DNA from 4 places in the Paracoccus sp. FO-3 genome. Region 3 is predicted to be linked to each of the others. Evidence: riboswitches for the same ligand, from Rfam matches in the RefSeq annotation. Region 3 holds a riboswitch; each other region holds the start of a gene.
What was found. Region 3 has a riboswitch for cobalamin ahead of FE811_RS07575 (DUF1636 domain-containing protein). Riboswitches for the same ligand answer to the same signal wherever they lie in the genome.

Region 1: another riboswitch for cobalamin. It lies ahead of nrdH (glutaredoxin-like protein NrdH); the one in region 3 lies ahead of FE811_RS07575 (DUF1636 domain-containing protein).
Region 2: another riboswitch for cobalamin. It lies ahead of FE811_RS02060 (TonB-dependent siderophore receptor); the one in region 3 lies ahead of FE811_RS07575 (DUF1636 domain-containing protein).
Region 4: another riboswitch for cobalamin. It lies ahead of FE811_RS18610 (ABC transporter substrate-binding protein); the one in region 3 lies ahead of FE811_RS07575 (DUF1636 domain-containing protein).

Annotation. Positions count from the first base shown of each region.
Region 1 is NZ_VCBQ01000005.1:12,315-16,519, reverse strand. Features, by position in the region: gene FE811_RS02110 (DUF6635 family protein) at 1-815, shown strand, start outside; gene FE811_RS28115 (alpha-hydroxy acid oxidase) at 805-1,536, opposite strand; cobalamin riboswitch at 2,267-2,458, shown strand; gene nrdH (glutaredoxin-like protein NrdH) at 2,550-2,771, shown strand; gene nrdI (class Ib ribonucleoside-diphosphate reductase assembly flavoprotein NrdI) at 2,780-3,196, shown strand; gene nrdE (class 1b ribonucleoside-diphosphate reductase subunit alpha) at 3,178-4,205, shown strand, end outside.
Region 2 is NZ_VCBQ01000005.1:3,905-8,109, reverse strand. Features, by position in the region: gene FE811_RS02070 (PLP-dependent aminotransferase family protein) at 1-232, shown strand, start outside; gene FE811_RS02065 (SLC13 family permease) at 267-2,042, opposite strand; cobalamin riboswitch at 2,182-2,400, shown strand; gene FE811_RS02060 (TonB-dependent siderophore receptor) at 2,535-4,205, shown strand, end outside.
Region 3 is NZ_VCBQ01000019.1:42,863-47,067, forward strand. Features, by position in the region: gene FE811_RS07565 (hypothetical protein) at 1-812, opposite strand, end outside; gene cobO (cob(I)yrinic acid a,c-diamide adenosyltransferase) at 872-1,483, opposite strand; cobalamin riboswitch at 1,521-1,723, shown strand; gene FE811_RS07575 (DUF1636 domain-containing protein) at 1,799-2,152, shown strand; gene cobW (cobalamin biosynthesis protein CobW) at 2,156-3,190, shown strand; gene cobN (cobaltochelatase subunit CobN) at 3,193-4,205, shown strand, end outside.
Region 4 is NZ_VCBQ01000075.1:6,543-10,747, reverse strand. Features, by position in the region: gene aceB (malate synthase A) at 1-184, opposite strand, end outside; gene FE811_RS18615 (short-chain fatty acyl-CoA regulator family protein) at 319-1,752, shown strand; cobalamin riboswitch at 1,814-2,013, shown strand; gene FE811_RS18610 (ABC transporter substrate-binding protein) at 2,107-3,114, shown strand; gene FE811_RS18605 (iron ABC transporter permease) at 3,111-4,160, shown strand; gene FE811_RS18600 (ABC transporter ATP-binding protein) at 4,157-4,205, shown strand, end outside.

The DNA.
Region 1 (4,205 bases), on a different contig from region 3:
CCGACCCCCGTCCGATGACCCGGCGCGAGACCGAGGTCCACCGCTTCGTCCGCGCCCGCTATGGCCCGCGCGGCACGCTGGCGCTGCATCGCCACGCGCTCGGCCTCGACCTGCTGCGTGCGCCGGTGAACGTCATGCTGTCGCCGCTGTTCCTGCTGGTGCGGCTGGCCGCGCCGCTTCTGCGCCGGATCGGGCTGCGGCGCGCCGGCGACTGGCTGTCGCGCCGGCAGATCTTCCTGAAATCCGACGTGGCGCAAAGGATCGAGGCCGATCTGGCCCATTTCATCGACGACCTGGCCGAAAAGGGGCTGGCGCCCCAGGCCGCGCCGCAAAGCGTCGCCCGCGCCGTCTCGGACTATGCCGAGACCCGCAATGCGGTCTCCGAGATCACCACCTCGGTCCTGGTGCTGGGCTCGGGGCTCTTGCTGTTCCACCGCGCCACGCCGGGGGTGATCTCGCTGGCCGGGCCGGTCGCGCATCTGCGGGCGCAGGCACAGGCGGTCGAGGATTTCGCGCTGGGAAGCTGGGCCGGCCGCATGTGGTATGGCGCCTTCCCGCGAGAGCTTTCCAGCGTGGATCTGCTGCTGACCGGGGTGGTGCTGGCCATGCTCGCCTCGGTCCTGACGACCTTTGCCGGGCTGGTCGCCGATCCGGTCCAGCTTTGGACCGGCATCCACAAGCGCCGGGTGCTGCGGCTGCTGCGCCGGCTCGACCGGGCCGAGGACGGGCCGGGGCTGGGGCGCGAACATGTGCTGGCCCGACTGGGCGACCTGTCGGATGCGGCGCTGAGCCTGTGGCGCAGCTTCAAGGGCTAGGCCAAAGCACGGTTTCGTCGATCCCGGCCAGGTCGCAGCGTCCGGTCAGGGCCATGGCGACCTCCAGCTCGGCGCGCAGGATGGTCAGCATATGCGCGACTCCCGCCGCGCCGCCCACGGCCAGGGCGTGGATCTGCGGCCGCCCGACCAGCACCGCCGATGCCCCCAGCGCCAGGGCCTTCAGCGCATCGGTGCCGCGACGGATGCCGCCGTCGCACAGCACCGGAATGCGCCCGGCGACCTGGCGGGCGACGACCGCCAGAGCCTCGGCCGTCGCCGGCAGCGTGTCCAGCGCCCGCCCGCCGTGGTTCGAGACGATCACCCCGTCCACCCCAGCCGCGACCGCACGCTCGGCATCATGCGCCGACATGATGCCCTTGAGCAGCAGCGGCAACCGGGTCTGCGACTTCCGCCGCGCTCTTTGATCTGGCGCGCGGTCACGACGGTGACGGTCCGTGGCGTGTCGAGCAGCGGCGCGGTGATCTTGTCCGAGGCGCTTTCGGTGGTCTTGTAGCGGGTCTCGGCCTCGCTGCCCTGCTGGCGGCGGATGACCGCCGTGTCCAGCGTCACGGTGTCCTGCGCCTGGGCGGGGCCGCCGACCCCCGCGGAAATGGCAAGGACCGGAAGCAGGCCCAGGGTCGGCAGCAATTGCGCGGCAGACCCCGAGGCTGGCGGTTTGGGATGGGTTTTGTTCATGGGTTATCCCGGCACAAAGATGCATCCCCTTCCACCGGCAGGCAGAGACGACATGAAGTGTTGACTTATCAATGGCTTGCGCTCTGGCGCGCCGGAACGGGAACGGGAACCGGAACGGGAACGGGAACGGGAACGGGAACGGGAACGGGAACGGGAACGGGAACGGGAACGGGAACGGGAACGGGAACGGGAACGGGAACGGGAACGGGAACGGGAACGGGAACGGGAACGGGAACGGGAACGGGAACGGGAACGGGAACGGGAACGGGAACGGGAACGGGAACGGGAACGGGAACGGGAACGGGAACGGGAACGGGAACGGGAACGGGAACGGGAACGGGAACGGGAACGGGAACGGGAACGGGAACGGGAACGGGAACGGGAACGGGAACGGGAACGGGAACGGGAACGGGAACGGGAACGGGAACGGGAACGGGAACGGGAACGGGAACGGGAACGGGAACGGGAACGGGAACGGGAACGGGAACGGAGCCCCGGTTCACGCGCGCGCGATCCACGCAAGAGGGCGAATTGTCGCGCTTTGTCAAACGACGCGACGTCATTCCATGCCATGTCCCCGCGCCTGTTGCCATAATCCAACAGCCGCGCAGGTGCGGCGGCCCGTGGCCGCAGCCTGCCCACCACCATGGCCCGGCGGCAAATCGAGCCCTTGGCGCGATCCGGGAACCCACCAGATATTCCGGGCACAGCCCGGCCATCCACTAAATATGGATTGACCCGGCCCGTGACCCGTGGCTAACTGCCGGGGTCATGGTTGCCCTGGGGCCGACTCGGGGATGAAAAGGGAAGCCGGTGAAAAGCCGGCACTGCCCCCGCAGCTGTAAGCGGCGAGCGACGCTGGAATGCCACTGGGGCCAAGGCTCCGGGAAGGCCGGCTAAGCCGAGACCCGCAAGTCAGAAGACCTGCCATGGCGCGAAAGGACGAAACCGTGCGGCGGGCGCGGGGCTGGAACAGGGTCCGGTGGCACGCCCATCGGCCCGGCCCCCTCTTGCCGACAGAACAGAAGGAGCCGAGCCATGTCCATCACCGTTTACTCCAAGCCCGCCTGCGTGCAATGCACCGCCACCACGCGGGCGCTCGACGCGCGCGGCCTGGCCTATCAGCTGATCGACCTGACCGAGGACGACGCGGCGATGGAACTGGTCGTCTCGCTGGGCTATCGCCAGGCCCCGGTGGTCGTCGCCGGCGATGCGCATTGGGCGGGCTTCCGGCCCGACATGATCGGCCGGCTGTCCTGACCGGCGCCATGGGCGGGCTGGTCTATTATTCCTCGGCCTCGGGGAACACCGCGCGCTTCGTGGCGCGGCTGGGGCTGGCGGCCGGGCGCATCCCGGTCTCGCCGTGCGATCCGCTGCCCGAGGCGGCAACGCCCTATGTGCTGATCTGCCCGACCTATGCCGACGGGACCGGCCGGGGCGCGGTGCCCAAGCAGGTGATCCGCTTCCTGAACGATCCCGCCCGCCGCGCCGGCCTGCGCGGCGTCATCGCCGCCGGCAACCGCAATTTCGGGGCGACCTATGCCTTGGCCGGCCGGGTGATTTCTGACAAGTGCAACGTCCCCGTGCTGTATCGATTCGAGCTGGCGGGGACTGATCTGGATATTTCCCGCGTCCGTGCGGGGCTTGAGAAATTCTGGGGGACGGAATGCTTGACGATGGCGTAAAGGCCGAGCTGGACTATCACGCGCTGAACGCGATGCTGAACCTTTACGACGGCGAGGGCCGCATCCGCTTCGACGCGGATCGCAAGGCCGCGCGGCAGTATTTCCTGCAGCATGTCAACCAGAACACCGTCTTCTTCCACTCGCTGGACGAGAAGCTGGGCTACCTGGTGGACGAAGGCTATTACGAGGCCGAAGTCCTGGACCAGTATCCGCGCGCCTTCCTGCACCGGATCTGGGACGCGGCCTATGCGCGCAAGTTCCGCTTTCCGACCTTCCTGGGCGCCTTCAAGTATTATACCAGCTACACGCTGAAGACCCGCGACGGGCGGCGCTATCTGGAACGCTACGAGGACCGGGTGGTCATGGTCGCGCTGGCCTTGGCGCGCGGCGACGAGGATCTCGCCATGCGCTTCATGGAGGAAATCCTGTCGGGCCGGTTCCAGCCCGCGACGCCGACCTTCCTGAACGCCGGCAAGAAATCGCGCGGCGAACTGATCTCGTGCTTCCTGCTGCGGCTGGAGGACAACATGGAAAGCATCGGCCGCGGCATCAATTCGGCGCTGCAGCTTTCCAAGCGCGGCGGCGGCGTCGCCCTGATGCTGACCAACCTGCGCGAGGCCGGGGCGCCGATCAAGGGGATCGAGAACCAGTCCTCGGGCGTCATCCCGGTGATGAAACTGCTGGAGGACAGCTTTTCCTATGCCAACCAGCTGGGCGCGCGGCAAGGCGCGGGGGCGGTCTACCTGAACGCGCATCACCCCGACATCCTGCGCTTCCTGGACACCAAGCGCGAGAATGCCGACGAGAAGATCCGCATCAAGACGCTGTCGCTCGGGGTGGTGATCCCGGACGTGACCTTCGAACTGGCCAAGAAGAACGAGGACATGTACCTGTTCTCGCCCCATGACGTGGAAAAGGTCTATGGCATGGCCTTCTCGGAGATTTCCGTCACCGAGAAATACGCCGAGATGGTGGACGACAAGCGCATCCGCAAGAAAAAGATCAACGC
Region 2 (4,205 bases), on a different contig from region 3:
CGGCATGTTCGTCTGGGCCACGGCGCGCGATCCGCGGCTGAACACCGACCGGCTGCTGCATCATGCGATGGCCGAGGGGGTCTGCATCTCGCCCTCCAGCGTCTTCGACCCCGAGGGGCTGGACCGCCGTTCGCTGCGGCTGAACTTTACCCTGAACCCGCCCGAGCGGCTGGAAGAGGGCTGCCGCCGCCTGGCCCGCGCCATCCGCGCCGCGCTGGCCGAGACGGGCTGAACCGGGACGTCACACTGCCGCGTCTGACCGCCCGTCAGACCGGCCAGACCAGCAGGATCAGCGGCACGCCGGTCAGCACCACCAGCGCCGACAGCGGCGCCCCCAGCCGGGCGTAGTCGCCAAAGCGATAGCCGCCCGGCCCCATCACCAGCGTGTTGCACTGATGCCCGATGGGGGTCAGGAAATCGCAGCCTGCCCCCACCGCCACCGCCATCAGGAAGGCATCGGGCCGATAGCCGAGCTGGTCGGCAAAGGTCGCGGCGATGGGGGCCATGACCAGCACGGTCGCGGCATTGTTCAGGAAGGGCGTGACCGCCATGGCCGTGACCAGGATCAGCGTCACCGCGCCCCAGACCGGCAGGCCCGTCGCCGCCTGCGACAGCCACGCGCCCAGCAGGTCGGTCACGCCGGTCTTTTGCAGCGCCTCGCTGACCGGGATCAGCGCGCCCAGCATGATCAGGATCGGCCATTCGATGGCCTCATAGGCTGCCTCGGCGCTGATCGCGCCGGTCAGGATCATCAGCACGGCGGCGGCGAAGAAGGCGACGGCGACCGGCACCAGCCCCGCCGCCGTCGCCGCCATGGCGACCGCCAGGATCAGCACCGGCAGCAATTGCTTGCGCACCCCGCCCAGCCGGATATGGCGCTCGGCCAGGGGCAGCAGGCCCAGCACGCGCATCCGCTCGGGCAACAGCTCGATCGGCCCCTGCACCAGCAGCACGTCGCCCGCCGCCAGCACCGTCCGGCTGAGCCGCTGCGTCATGCGATGCCCGGCGCGCGAAATCGCGATCAGGTTCACGCCATGCTGGTCGAACAGCGCGATCCGCCCCACCGTCTGGCCGACCAGAAGCGAGGCCGGCGCGATCACCGCCTCGATCACGCCGATCTTGTCGGCCGGCAGCCCCTCTTCGGCCCCCGCATCCTGCCGGGTCAGCTCCATGCCCAGCTTGGTCACGGCGCGTTCCAGCGCATTCGGCTCGCCGCGCAACAGCAGGGTGTCGCCCATCTCGATCACGGTGTCGGGCAGCGTCACCGCGCGGCGCGCGCCGCCGCGGATCAGCCCGGTCACGGCCACCTCGCCATCGACGGCGCTGAGATACTCGCCCACCGTCATGCCGACGATGCCGGCGCCCTCGGGGACGGTGGCCTCGGTGTGATAGTCGCTGATGTTCACCGCCTCGCTCAGCGAGGCCGTCGCACGGCGGTCGCGCGGCAGCAGCCGATGGGCGAAAAGCAGGAAGACCAGCCCCACCAGCGACAGGCCGAGGCCGACCGGCGCATAGTCGAACATGGTGAAGGGCTGGCCCGTCATCTGCTCGCGCACCCGCGAGACGATGATGTTGGGCGAGGTGCCGACCAGCGTGATCAGCCCGCCCAGGAGCGAGCCGAAGGCCATCGGCATCAGATAGGCCGAGGGCGAATGCCCCGAGCGCCGCGCCATCTTCAGCGCCGCCGGCATCAGCATGGCCAGCGCGCCGATGTTCTTGACCAGCGCCGACAGGCCCGTGACCGAGCCGACCAGCACCAGAAGCTGCCAGCGCAGGGTCCGCAACCGCCCGAGCATCCGGCGCATCACCGCCTCGATCACGCCCGAGCGCGAGATGCCGGCGCTGACCACCAGCGCGCTGCCGACGATGATGACGATGTCGTCGCTGAAGCCGCGGAACGCCTCCTCCGGCTTGACCGTGCCGGCCAGCAGCGAGGCCAGCAGCGCGATCATCGCCACCACGTCGTAGCGCAGCCGCCCCCAGACGAACAGCGCCATCATCGCGCAAAGGATCAGCACGGCCAGGATCTGCGGCATGGCCATCGCTTGACCTTCCCTTCCGTCGGATACCTGACCCAATGCCGCGGCCCGGCGGGCGGTTCCGCGGCCGCGTTCCCGGACAGGTTGTCGCGGCGGCCGGGTGCCGGGTGCATTGCCGCTTGACAGCCGGCGCCCGGCTGCGGCAATGCGGGGCCGCTACGGTTCCGGCGGGCTTGCGCGCCGGATGAAAAGGGAACACCGGTGCGCCCGCCGGCCGCGATGCGGCCAGGGCAAGGCCGGGGCTGCCCCCGCAACTGTAAGCGGTGAGCGACGGTCGAACGTGCCACTGGGATCTCCTGGGAAGGCCGGCCTGAGCAGCGATCCGCGAGCCAGGAGACCTGCCGTGGCGATCACCCATTTCCGGCGCGGGGCGCGTCTGGAAAGCGGCCGTTCCGCAGAGGTGACGATCGTCGTCTTGCGGTCGGGCCTGCCAGCCTTTCCGCAGGGCATTTCTGCAAATCGCGGGCCGCGGGCCCGTGCTGGAAAGGCTTTGGAATGTTCAGAACTCCGGTTTCCCTGCTGGCCGCCACCGCCGCCCTGCTGCCGGCGGCCGCCACCGGCCAGGAAGGCTATCGCCTGGACGAGGTGGTGATCTCGGGCGGGCTGACCGCCGTGGCCGAGGGCGGCTATGCCCGCGCCCATACCGTGCTGACCGCCGCCGAGATCGAGGCCAGGGGCATCGCCACCGTGCAGGACGCGCTGCGCGCCGTGCCGGGGGTTTCGGTCTCGGCCACCGGCTCGACCTTCACCCAAGTCCGCATCCGCGGCGGCGAGGGCAACCACACGCTGATCCTGATCGACGGGATCGAGGCGACGGGCGGGGCCGACGAATACATCCTGTCCGGGCTGGAGACCGCCAATATCGAACGCATCGAGGTGCTGCGCGGGCCGCAATCGGTCTATTACGGCTCGAACGCCTCGGCGGGCGTCATCAATATCATCACCCGCAAGGGGGAACCGGGGCTGCATTACGGCGGCTCGGTCGAGCTGGGCAACGGCGCCGCCGCCTCGGCCCATGTCAGCCAGCGCGGCGCGCAGGGCGGGATCGCGCTGACCCTCTCGGCGCGGGACGACCACGGCTATGACCAGTCGGGCGACGGCGGCGAAAAGGACGGGACCAACCGCAAGACCATCGGGCTTTCGGGCGACTGGCAGATCGGCGAGGATCTGCGCCTGGGCACCACCCTGCGCCGCGCGAAGGAGAAATACGATTACGATTCCACCAGCTGGTCCGCGACCAGCGCGCAGGAATATGTGGTGGACGACCCGCACAAATACAGCGAACGCGACGAGTTCCAGGGCGGGATCTGGGCCGAATATTCCATGCTGGGCGGCCGGCTGACGCATCGGCTGGACTATCAGGACACGATCTACAAGCAAAGCTACGAGGGCGGCCCGGTCACGCGCGGCGAGACGCGCAAGCTGAAATACCGCGGCAGCTTCGGCATCGACGGCACGGTGGCCGAGGCGTCGCACCTGCTGAACGTGCTGGCCGAGCGGCAAAGGGACGAAAGCTCCTCGGCCCCGGAAAACCGGCGCGAGATGACCTCGGTCGCGCTGGAGTATCGCGGCTTTCTGGACAACGGGCTGGATGTCCAGGCCGGTGTCCGCCACGACGGCAACAAGGTGTTCGAGGACTTCACCAGCTGGAACCTGGGCCTGTCCTGGCACGTGCCGGACCGGCCCTTCCGCCTGCACGCCTCGGCCGGGACCGGGCTGGTCAACCCGTCCTATTTCGAGCTTTACGCCAATGCGGATTATGGCTCTTCGGTCTACCTGGGCAATCCGAACCTGAAGCCCGAAAGGAACCGCGGATTCGACCTGGGCGTCGAGGCGCAACTTCCCAATGGCATGGGCGTGGTCGACGTCACCTGGTTCAAGGAGGATCTGGAGGACGAGATCAAGGATTACGTGATGCGCGTCGAGAACGGCACGCAGTATATCAGCTATCGCAACCTGCCCGGCGAAAGCCCGCGCGAAGGGGTCGAGGTGACCGCCCGCATCAAGGCGACCGACACGCTGGATGTCGCGCTGAACTACACCTATCTGGACGCCAAGGAACCCAGCGGCGCGGTCGAGGTGCGCCGGCCTCGGCACGAACTGGGCCTGTCGGCGACGCTGGCCGTCCTGGAAGGGCGCGGCACCGTCACGGCCGACATCCGGCAT
Region 3 (4,205 bases):
AGCTTGTCGCGCAGCCCGTCCTGCGAGCCCTCGATCCGCTCCTCGGACGGATGGGCGACGAACCAGGCGAGCAGGGACAGCATGCCTTCGGTGCGCGCGCCGGTGATCTGGCCGCTGCCCTCGTAGCCGGGCGCGGTGATCTGGAAGGTCATCGGCTGGCCGCCCGGAGCCATCAGGATCTCCTGCGACAGCTCCAGCCCCTCGGCGGTGAAGTTCATGGCCTGGTCGACGCCGCCGGCCTTGCCGGGCCCGCCGGTCAGCGACATCTCCATCCGCGCCGTGCGCTGGTGATCGCGCGAGATGATCTCGGGCTCGGCCGGGGGCTGTTCGGGCGCGGCTTCGGCGCCGGGCGGCGGCGGGGGCGCATATTGCACCGACTCGATGACGTAATCCGTCATCACCGCCGTCTGTTCGCGGAAACTCATCAGCCCCTCGTCCCAGATGCCGGTGGATTCGACCCTGGTCGTGCCCTTCTGCTCGAACAGGCGCGGCACCACCACCGACCAGCTCAGCACCTGGTCCTCGCTGACGCCCCAGCTGCCGTCGCCATTGTCGGTCAGCCGATAGGTCAGGGCCGAGACGCTGACCTGGGCCTGCTCGGCCGGAACCTGCGCCAGAAGCGGCGCCGGGTCGATCCGCAGCTCATAGCTTTCGCCCTGGGGGGTGACGGCGACCACGCCCTCGGCGCCGCCGAAATAGGTCTGGAAAACGCCGCGCAGCCGCGCGGCCCCCTCTTCGGTGGCAGGCACGGCCCAGGCCGCCGAGACGGGGCAGATCGCCAGCAGCGCCACAAGGCCTTGTCTCGCAAACATGTCCGAACATCCTTTCGAATTCACTGATCCTGCACAAGCGGCAGATGACAGGAAACAGGCTAGAACTCCACCCCCGGTTGCGCCTTGATGCCATCGCGGAAGGGATGCTTGACCTGCTCCATCTCGGACACAAGATCGGCAAGCTCGATCAGTTCCGGCTTGGCGTTGCGCCCGGTCAGGACCACATGCGTCATCGGCGGTTTTTCGCTGCGCAGGAAATCCAGCACCTCGTCCAGGTCCAGGTAGTCATAGCGCAGCGCGATGTTGATCTCGTCCAGCAGGACCATGCGGATCTGCGGATCGCGGATCAGTTCCTTGGCCTTTTCCCAGCCGGCGCGGGCGGCGGCGATGTCGCGCTCGCGGTCCTGGGTTTCCCAGGTGAAGCCCTCGCCCATGGCGTGGAACTGGCACAGGTCGCCGAAATGCGTGGTCAGCAACCGCCGCTCGCCGGTGTCCCAGGCGCCCTTGATGAACTGCACCACCGCGCAGGGCATGCCATGGGCGATGCAGCGCAGGATCATGCCGAAGCCCGAGGACGACTTGCCCTTGCCCTTGCCGGTATGGACGATGACCAGGCCCTTCTCGCCCTGCTTCTCGGCCATCATCCGGTCGCGGGCGGCCTTGATCCGGGCCATCTTCTCGGCGTGGCGGGTATTGTCGTCGGTCTGCATCGGGCACTCCTTCGCTTGACAAGTCGGGACCGGGCGCGCACAGACGAGAGGCGCTGGTTCCTGTCCTACGACAGGCGAAGAGGGAATGCGACAGGCAACCGCCTGGAAGCAGCCGCCCCCGCGACCGTGACCGGAAAGGTCGCCCCGAGGCCACTGGCGAGACGCCGGGAAGGCGGGGCGGCCGTGGGCCCAGGCCCGAATCCGCAAGCCGGGAGACCTGCCAGCGCGCGAAGGATTGACCGGCGGACGGGGTGTTCCCGCTGGGGCTTGGGCGCTGGTCCCCTGCCTCGTGCCGCCTTGAGGGATGAAGGGCGCATGACCGTCACGCTGCATGTCTGCATCACCTGCCGCGCCGGCCAGCCCGTCCCCGAGGGCGAGCCCGTGCCCGGCGCGCGGCTGCATGACGCGCTGGCGGCCGAAGGCGCCCCCGACGGCGTGCGCATCGTCCCCGTCGAATGCCTGTCCGCCTGCGCCAACGGCGCCGCCATCGCGCTGTCGGCGCCGGGCCGCTGGACCTATGTCTACGGCCGCATGTCGGCCGAGGACGCGACCGAGATCCTGCTGGGCGCCGCCGCCTATGCCCAGGCCCCCGACGGCATCGTGCCCTGGCGCGAGCGCGTCACGATTTTCCGCAAGCGCAGCCTCGCGCGCATTCCCCCGATTGGATAGAAGATGAGCGACCTGACCAAGACCCCCGTCACCGTCATCACCGGCTTTCTGGGCGCCGGCAAGACCACGCTGATCCGCCACCTGATGTCGCAGCCGCAGGGCAAGCGGCTGGCGGTGCTGGTCAACGAATTCGGCACCATGGGCGTCGACGGCGAGATCCTGAAGTCCTGCGCCGACGAGAATTGCCCGGCCGAGAACATCATGGAGCTGTCGAACGGCTGCATCTGCTGCACCGTCGCCGACGACTTCATTCCGACGCTGGAACGGCTGATGGCGATGCCGGTCAAGCCCGACCACATCCTGATCGAGACCTCGGGCCTAGCCCTGCCCAAGCCCTTGCTGAAAGCCTTCGACTGGCCGGCGATCCGCTCGCGCATCACCGTGGACGGGGTGATCGCGCTCGCCGATGCCGAGGCGGTGGCGGCCGGCCGCTTCGCCCCCGACGAGGCCGCGGTCGAGGCGCAGCGCGCCGCCGACGACAGCCTCGACCACGAGACGCCCCTCTCCGAGGTGTTCGAGGACCAGATCGCCTGCGCCGACATCGTGCTGCTGTCCAAGGCCGACCTGGCCGGCGAGCAGGGGCTGGCCGCCGCCCGCGCCGTGATCGAGGCCGAGGCGCCGCGCAAGCTGCCGATCCTGCCGCTGACCGACGGGGTGATCGACCCGCGCGTGATCCTGGGCCTGGGTGCCGCGGCCGAGGACGACCTCGCCGCCCGCCCCAGCCACCACGACGGCGCCGACGACCACGAACACGACGATTTCGACTCGGTGGTGATCGAGCTGGCCGAGATCGCCGACCCCGGCGAGCTTGCCGCCCGCATCGAGCGGCTGGCCCGCGAACAGAACATCCTGCGGGTCAAGGGCCATGTCGCCGTCGCCGGCAAGCCCATGCGCCTGCTGGTGCAGGCGGTGGGCGAGCGGGTGCGGCACCAATACGACCGGCCCTGGGGCGACGCCCCCCGCGCCTCGCGCCTGGTGGTGATCGCCGAGCATGACGACATCGACGAGGCCGCGATCCGGGCGGTCCTGGCTGCCTGACGATGCATGTCGTCTTCCGCGAAAGCCGTGGGCTGGAAGAGACCGAGGTTCCGACCGACCCCGGCCAAGGCCCCGCCGACCTGGTCGTGCTGTCCTATTCCGACAGCGACCTCGGCGCTTTCGCGGCGGGCTGGCATCGCGCTGCCGGGCGGCTGCCTTCGCTGCGGCTGTGCAACCTCTCGGCGCTGCGGCACCCGGTCTCGGTCGATCAGTATTGCGAGGCAACGCTTTCCGGCGCCCGCGCCGTGCTGGTCCGGCTGATCGGCGGCGAGCCCTATTGGCATTACGGCGTCGCCAGCCTTCAGGATCTGGCCCGCCGCCGCGGGATCGCCCTGGCCTTCCTGCCGGCGGACGGGCGTCCCGACCCAACGCTGGAGCGGTTTTCCACCCTGCCGCTGCCGCTGCTGCATCGGCTGGCGGCGCTTTGCGACCAGGGCGGCGCGGTCGCGGCGCAGATGGCGCTGGCGGAACTGGCCGGGGCCGCCGGCCTGCCCGCCGCCCCGGTCCAGGGGCAGGCCGCGATCCCTGACTTCGGCTTCTACGATCCCGACCGCGGCGTCATCGACCGCCCCCGGCCCGACCCCGCACCCGGCGTGCTGGTCAGCTTCTATCGCAGCTACCTGACCGCGGCCGACCTGGCGCCGGTGGATGCGATGATCCGCGCCCTGCGCACGGCCGGCTTTGCCGCGACCGGGGTCTTTGCGCCCTCGCTGAAGGCGCCGGGCTTTGCCGACTGGCTGGCGCCGCACCTGCCCGGCCTTGTCGCGGTGGTGAACCTGACCGCCTTTTCCGCCCGCGACGATGCCGGCGCCACGCCCTTCGACGGCACGGATTGCCCGGTCTTCCAGGTGGCGCTGTCCACCGCGCCCCGCGCCCTCTGGGCGGCCGAGGACCGCGGGCTTTCCGCCGCCGACCTGGCGATGCATGTCGTGCTGCCCGAGGTGGACGGCCGCATATTCCTGGGCGCGATCAGCTTCAAGGAACCGCAAGAGCGCGACCCCGACCTGCAATTCGC
Region 4 (4,205 bases), on a different contig from region 3:
CGCCCCGGTCGATGCGCTCCTGCCGGCGGGCGCGGGCGACCATCAGCGCATGCAGCCGCAGGCCGAAGCGGGCCTGCAATGCGGCGACGAAACCCAGCGCCTCGGGGGTCAGGACATGATCCGCGCCCGGCACGGCGCGCAGGACGACGGGCGGAAGCGGTGGGGCATTGCGGTCGAGCGGCATGGCGGCCTCCTGTGATTCACGGCGCAATGTCACAGTAGTAATGTCATGCTGCATGTGCATTATTGCTTTGAAAACAACGGGTGTTGCGGTCAGTCTTGTCACCGTGCAGCCGCAGAACTTGTAAGGTTTGTCACATGGCCCGAGGCGAGAAACTGATCATCGGCCAGCGCCTGCGCGTGCTGCGCCAGTCGCTGGGGCTGACCCAGGCGCAGATGGCGGCCGAGCTGGGCGTCTCGGCCAGCTATGTCACGCTGATCGAATCCGACCAGCGCCCGGCCTCGGCGCGCTTCCTGATGCGGCTGGCCGAGGTCTATGACATGAACATCGCCGAACTGGCACCCTCGACCGACGCGCAGCTTGCGGCGGATTTCGCCGCGGCGCTGAAGGATCCGGTTCTGGAGGCGGGCGCACCGTCCCGCGCCGAGATCGAGGCGGTGCTGCAAGCCTCGCCGCGGATCGCGGCGGCCTTCGTGCGGCTGCATGACAGCCACCGCCAGGCGCTGCTGCAGCCGCAGGCCGACGACAACCCGCTGACCGACCGCGACAAGGTCGAGGCGCTGGCCGGCACCTCGCGCCCGGTCGATGCGGTGCGCGGCTGGTTCTATGCCCGGCGCAACCATGTCGATGCGCTGGACCGTGCCGCCGAGGCGCTGGCCGAGGAACTGGCGCTGCACCGCAACGAGCCGCACATGGCGCTGACCGGCCGGCTGGCCGCGCATGGCATCGCTGTGCGCATCCTGCCAGCGCCGGTCATGGGCGAGCAGCTGCGCCGCTTCGACCCGCACCGGCGCGAGCTGATGCTGTCGGAACTGCTGGCGCAATCCAGCCGCCGCTTCCAGATCGGCGTGCTGCTGGCGCGGCTGGAGCAGGAACCGCTGATCGCCCGGTTGGTCGACGAGGCGGGACTGGCCGACCCGCCGGCCGTCGCGCTGATGCGGGTGAGCCTGGCGAATTACTTCGCGGCGGCGCTGATGATGCCCTATGCCCGCTTCCTCGCCGCCTGCGAATCGGCGCGCTACGATGTCGAGCTGCTGGGCCACCGCTTCGGCGCCAGCTTCGAGCAGACCGCGCATCGCATGTCCACGCTGCAACGCCCCGAGGCGCGGGGCATTCCGTTCTTCTTCGTGCGGGTGGACCGGGCCGGCAACATCTCGAAACGCTTCAGCGCCGGGCGGTTCCCGTTCTCGCGCTTCGGCGGCACCTGCCCGTTGTGGAACATCCATGCCGCCTTCGAGACGCCAGAGCGGGTGCAAACCCAGGTCATCCGGATGCCTGAGGGCGCCAGCTATTTCTCGATCGCGCGCACGGTGACGCGGGCCGGCGGCACCCATGGCGCGCCCGCGCAGCGGCTGGCGATCGGGCTGGGCTGCGACGTGGCCTATGCACCGCGGCTGGTCTATGCCGACGGCATCGATCTCGACCGCAGCCGGCCGGTGGACATCGGTCTGAACTGCTATCTCTGCGAGCGGCCGGATTGCTCGGCCCGCGCCCATGCCCCGATCAACCGCCGCCTGCGCGTGAACGAGCGCGAGCGCAGCCTGGCCATCTTCAGCTTCGAGGAGGGCTAGGCGCCCGCCGGCAGGCCGTGGCCGGGCGCCCATGCTGACGCTTGCCAGCGCCCGCGCCGGCAGCTAGGGAGAGCGCGTCGGTTTCCGCAAGGAATTGAAAGGGAATCCGCCGGGGTCGCAAGGCCCCGAACCGGAACTGCCCCCGCAACTGTAGGCGGCGAGCAGGATGCGAAAACGCCACTGTGGCCCCGTGCCATGGGAAGGCCGCATCCCTGCCGTGACCCGCCAGTCAGGAGACCTGCCGACGACGTTTGACCAATCCGAGCGGGTCGGCTCGGGAGGGGTTGCGACCGGCATTGGCCCGGTCTCCATCCGCTCATCCGGCCTGTTCATGATGTAGCGGAAGGAAACATCATGCTGAGGCTCACCACGGCGATCATCGCCACATCCACCCTGGCGCCGATGGCGCTGGCGGGCACCGAATACCCGCTGACCCTGACCAGCTGCGGCCACGAGGTCACTTTCGACAAGGCGCCCGAAAGCGTCGTCAGCGTCGGGCAAAGCACGACCGAGATCCTGTATATGCTGGGGCTGGCCGACAAGGTGGCGGGCACGGCGCTGTGGATCAACCCGGTCCTGCCCGAATTTGCCGAGGCGGACGCCAGGGTCGAACGGCTGGCCGACAGCGCCCCCAGCTTCGAAAGCGTGCTGGCCAAGAAGCCTGGGCTGGTGGTCACGGCCTATGAATGGATGATCGGCCCGCAGGGCGCGGTCGGCACGCGCGAGATGTTCGACGACGCGCAGATCCCCAGCTGGATCATGCCGACCGAATGCGTCGGCAAGGACAATACGCAAAGCATGGACGGCGCGCGCTCGGTCCTGTTCGACACCGCGCTGCTTTACCAGGGCATCGAGGAACTGGCGGCGATCTTCGACGTATCGGAGCGCGGGGCCGAGGTGATCGCCGACCTGAAGGCGCGCGAGGCGGCGGCGGTCGAGCGGGCGCAGGCGCTGGACCTGCCCGAGGGCGTGTCGGGCCTGTTCTGGTATTCCTCGGCCGAGATCGAGATCGACCCCTATGTCGCGGGCGCCAATGGCGTGCCGGGCTGGATGCTGTCCAAGCTGGGTGTGCAGAACGTCGTCGCCTCGCCCGAGGAATGGCCGACCGTCGGCTGGGAAACCATCGCCAAGGCCGGCCCGGCCTTCATCGTCGCGGCCGAGATGAACCGCCGCCGCTTTCCCGCCGACGACATCGCCGTCAAGCGCGATTTCCTGACCTCGGACCCGGTGACAAGCGAGATGGAGGCGGTGAAGAACGACCGCATCCTGACCATGCCGGCCAATGCGATGGACCCCTCGGTGCGCGCGATCTACGCGCTGGAATCGCTGGCGGACTCGCTGGCCGGGTTCGACCTGCAATGAGGCCGCGCGCCGCGACCCGCAGCACGGGGCGCAATCGGGGCTGGCTGTGGCTGGCCCCCGCCGTGCTGGTCGCGGCGCTGCTCTTCGGCACGGCGGTGGGCGAGACGCGCATTCCGCTGGCCACCGTCATCGAGGTGCTGGCGGTCAAGGCCGGGCTTGGCTCGGCGGCGCTCGACCCGATCGACGCCAGCGTGATCTGGCATTACCGGCTGTCGCGGGCGGTGGTCGCGGCCTGCGGCGGCGCAAGCCTGGCGCTGTCGGGGCTGATCCTGCAGGCGCTGCTGCGCAACCCCCTGGCCGAGCCCTATCTGCTGGGGATTTCGGCCGGGGCCTCGACCGGGGCGGTCACGGTCGCGGTGGCGGGGATCGGCGCAAGGCTGCTCAGCATGTCGGCGGGCGCCTTTGCCGGGGCGCTGACCGCCTTCGCGCTGGTCGCGGCGCTGGCGCGCGCCGCCGGCGGCGGGACCGGGATGCGCGGCGCCGGGGTCATCATCCTGGCGGGCATCGCCGGCTCGCAGATGTTCAACGCGCTGACCGCGCTGATCATCGCGCAATCGGCCAGCGCCGAGCAGGCGCGCGGCATCATGTTCTGGCTGCTGGGCAACCTGTCGGGCGTGCGCTGGCCGGACAGCTGGGTCGCGGTGCCGATGGCGGCGCTGGCGCTGGGGGTCGGGCTGTGGCATGCGCGCACGCTCGACGCCTTCGCCTTCGGGGCGGAAAGCGCCGCGTCGCTTGGCATCGACCTGCGGCGCACGCAGGCGCTGCTGATCGGCACGGCCTCGCTGGCGACGGCAATCATGGTCTCGATCGCCGGGGCCATCGGCTTCGTCGGGCTGGTGGTGCCGCATGCGATGCGCATCCTCGTCGGGCCGCGCCATGCCAGGCTGGTCCCGGCGACGGCGCTGGCGGGGGCGGTGTTCCTGGTGCTGTCCGACGTCGTCTCGCGCATCGTCATTCCCGGCCAGGTGCTGCCCATCGGCGTCATCACCGCGTTGGTCGGCGCGCCTGCCTTTGCCGTGGTCATGATCCGGGGCCGGCAGCGATGACGCCCATCCTGGAAGCCGTCGGCGCCAGCCATGCCGTGCGCGGCC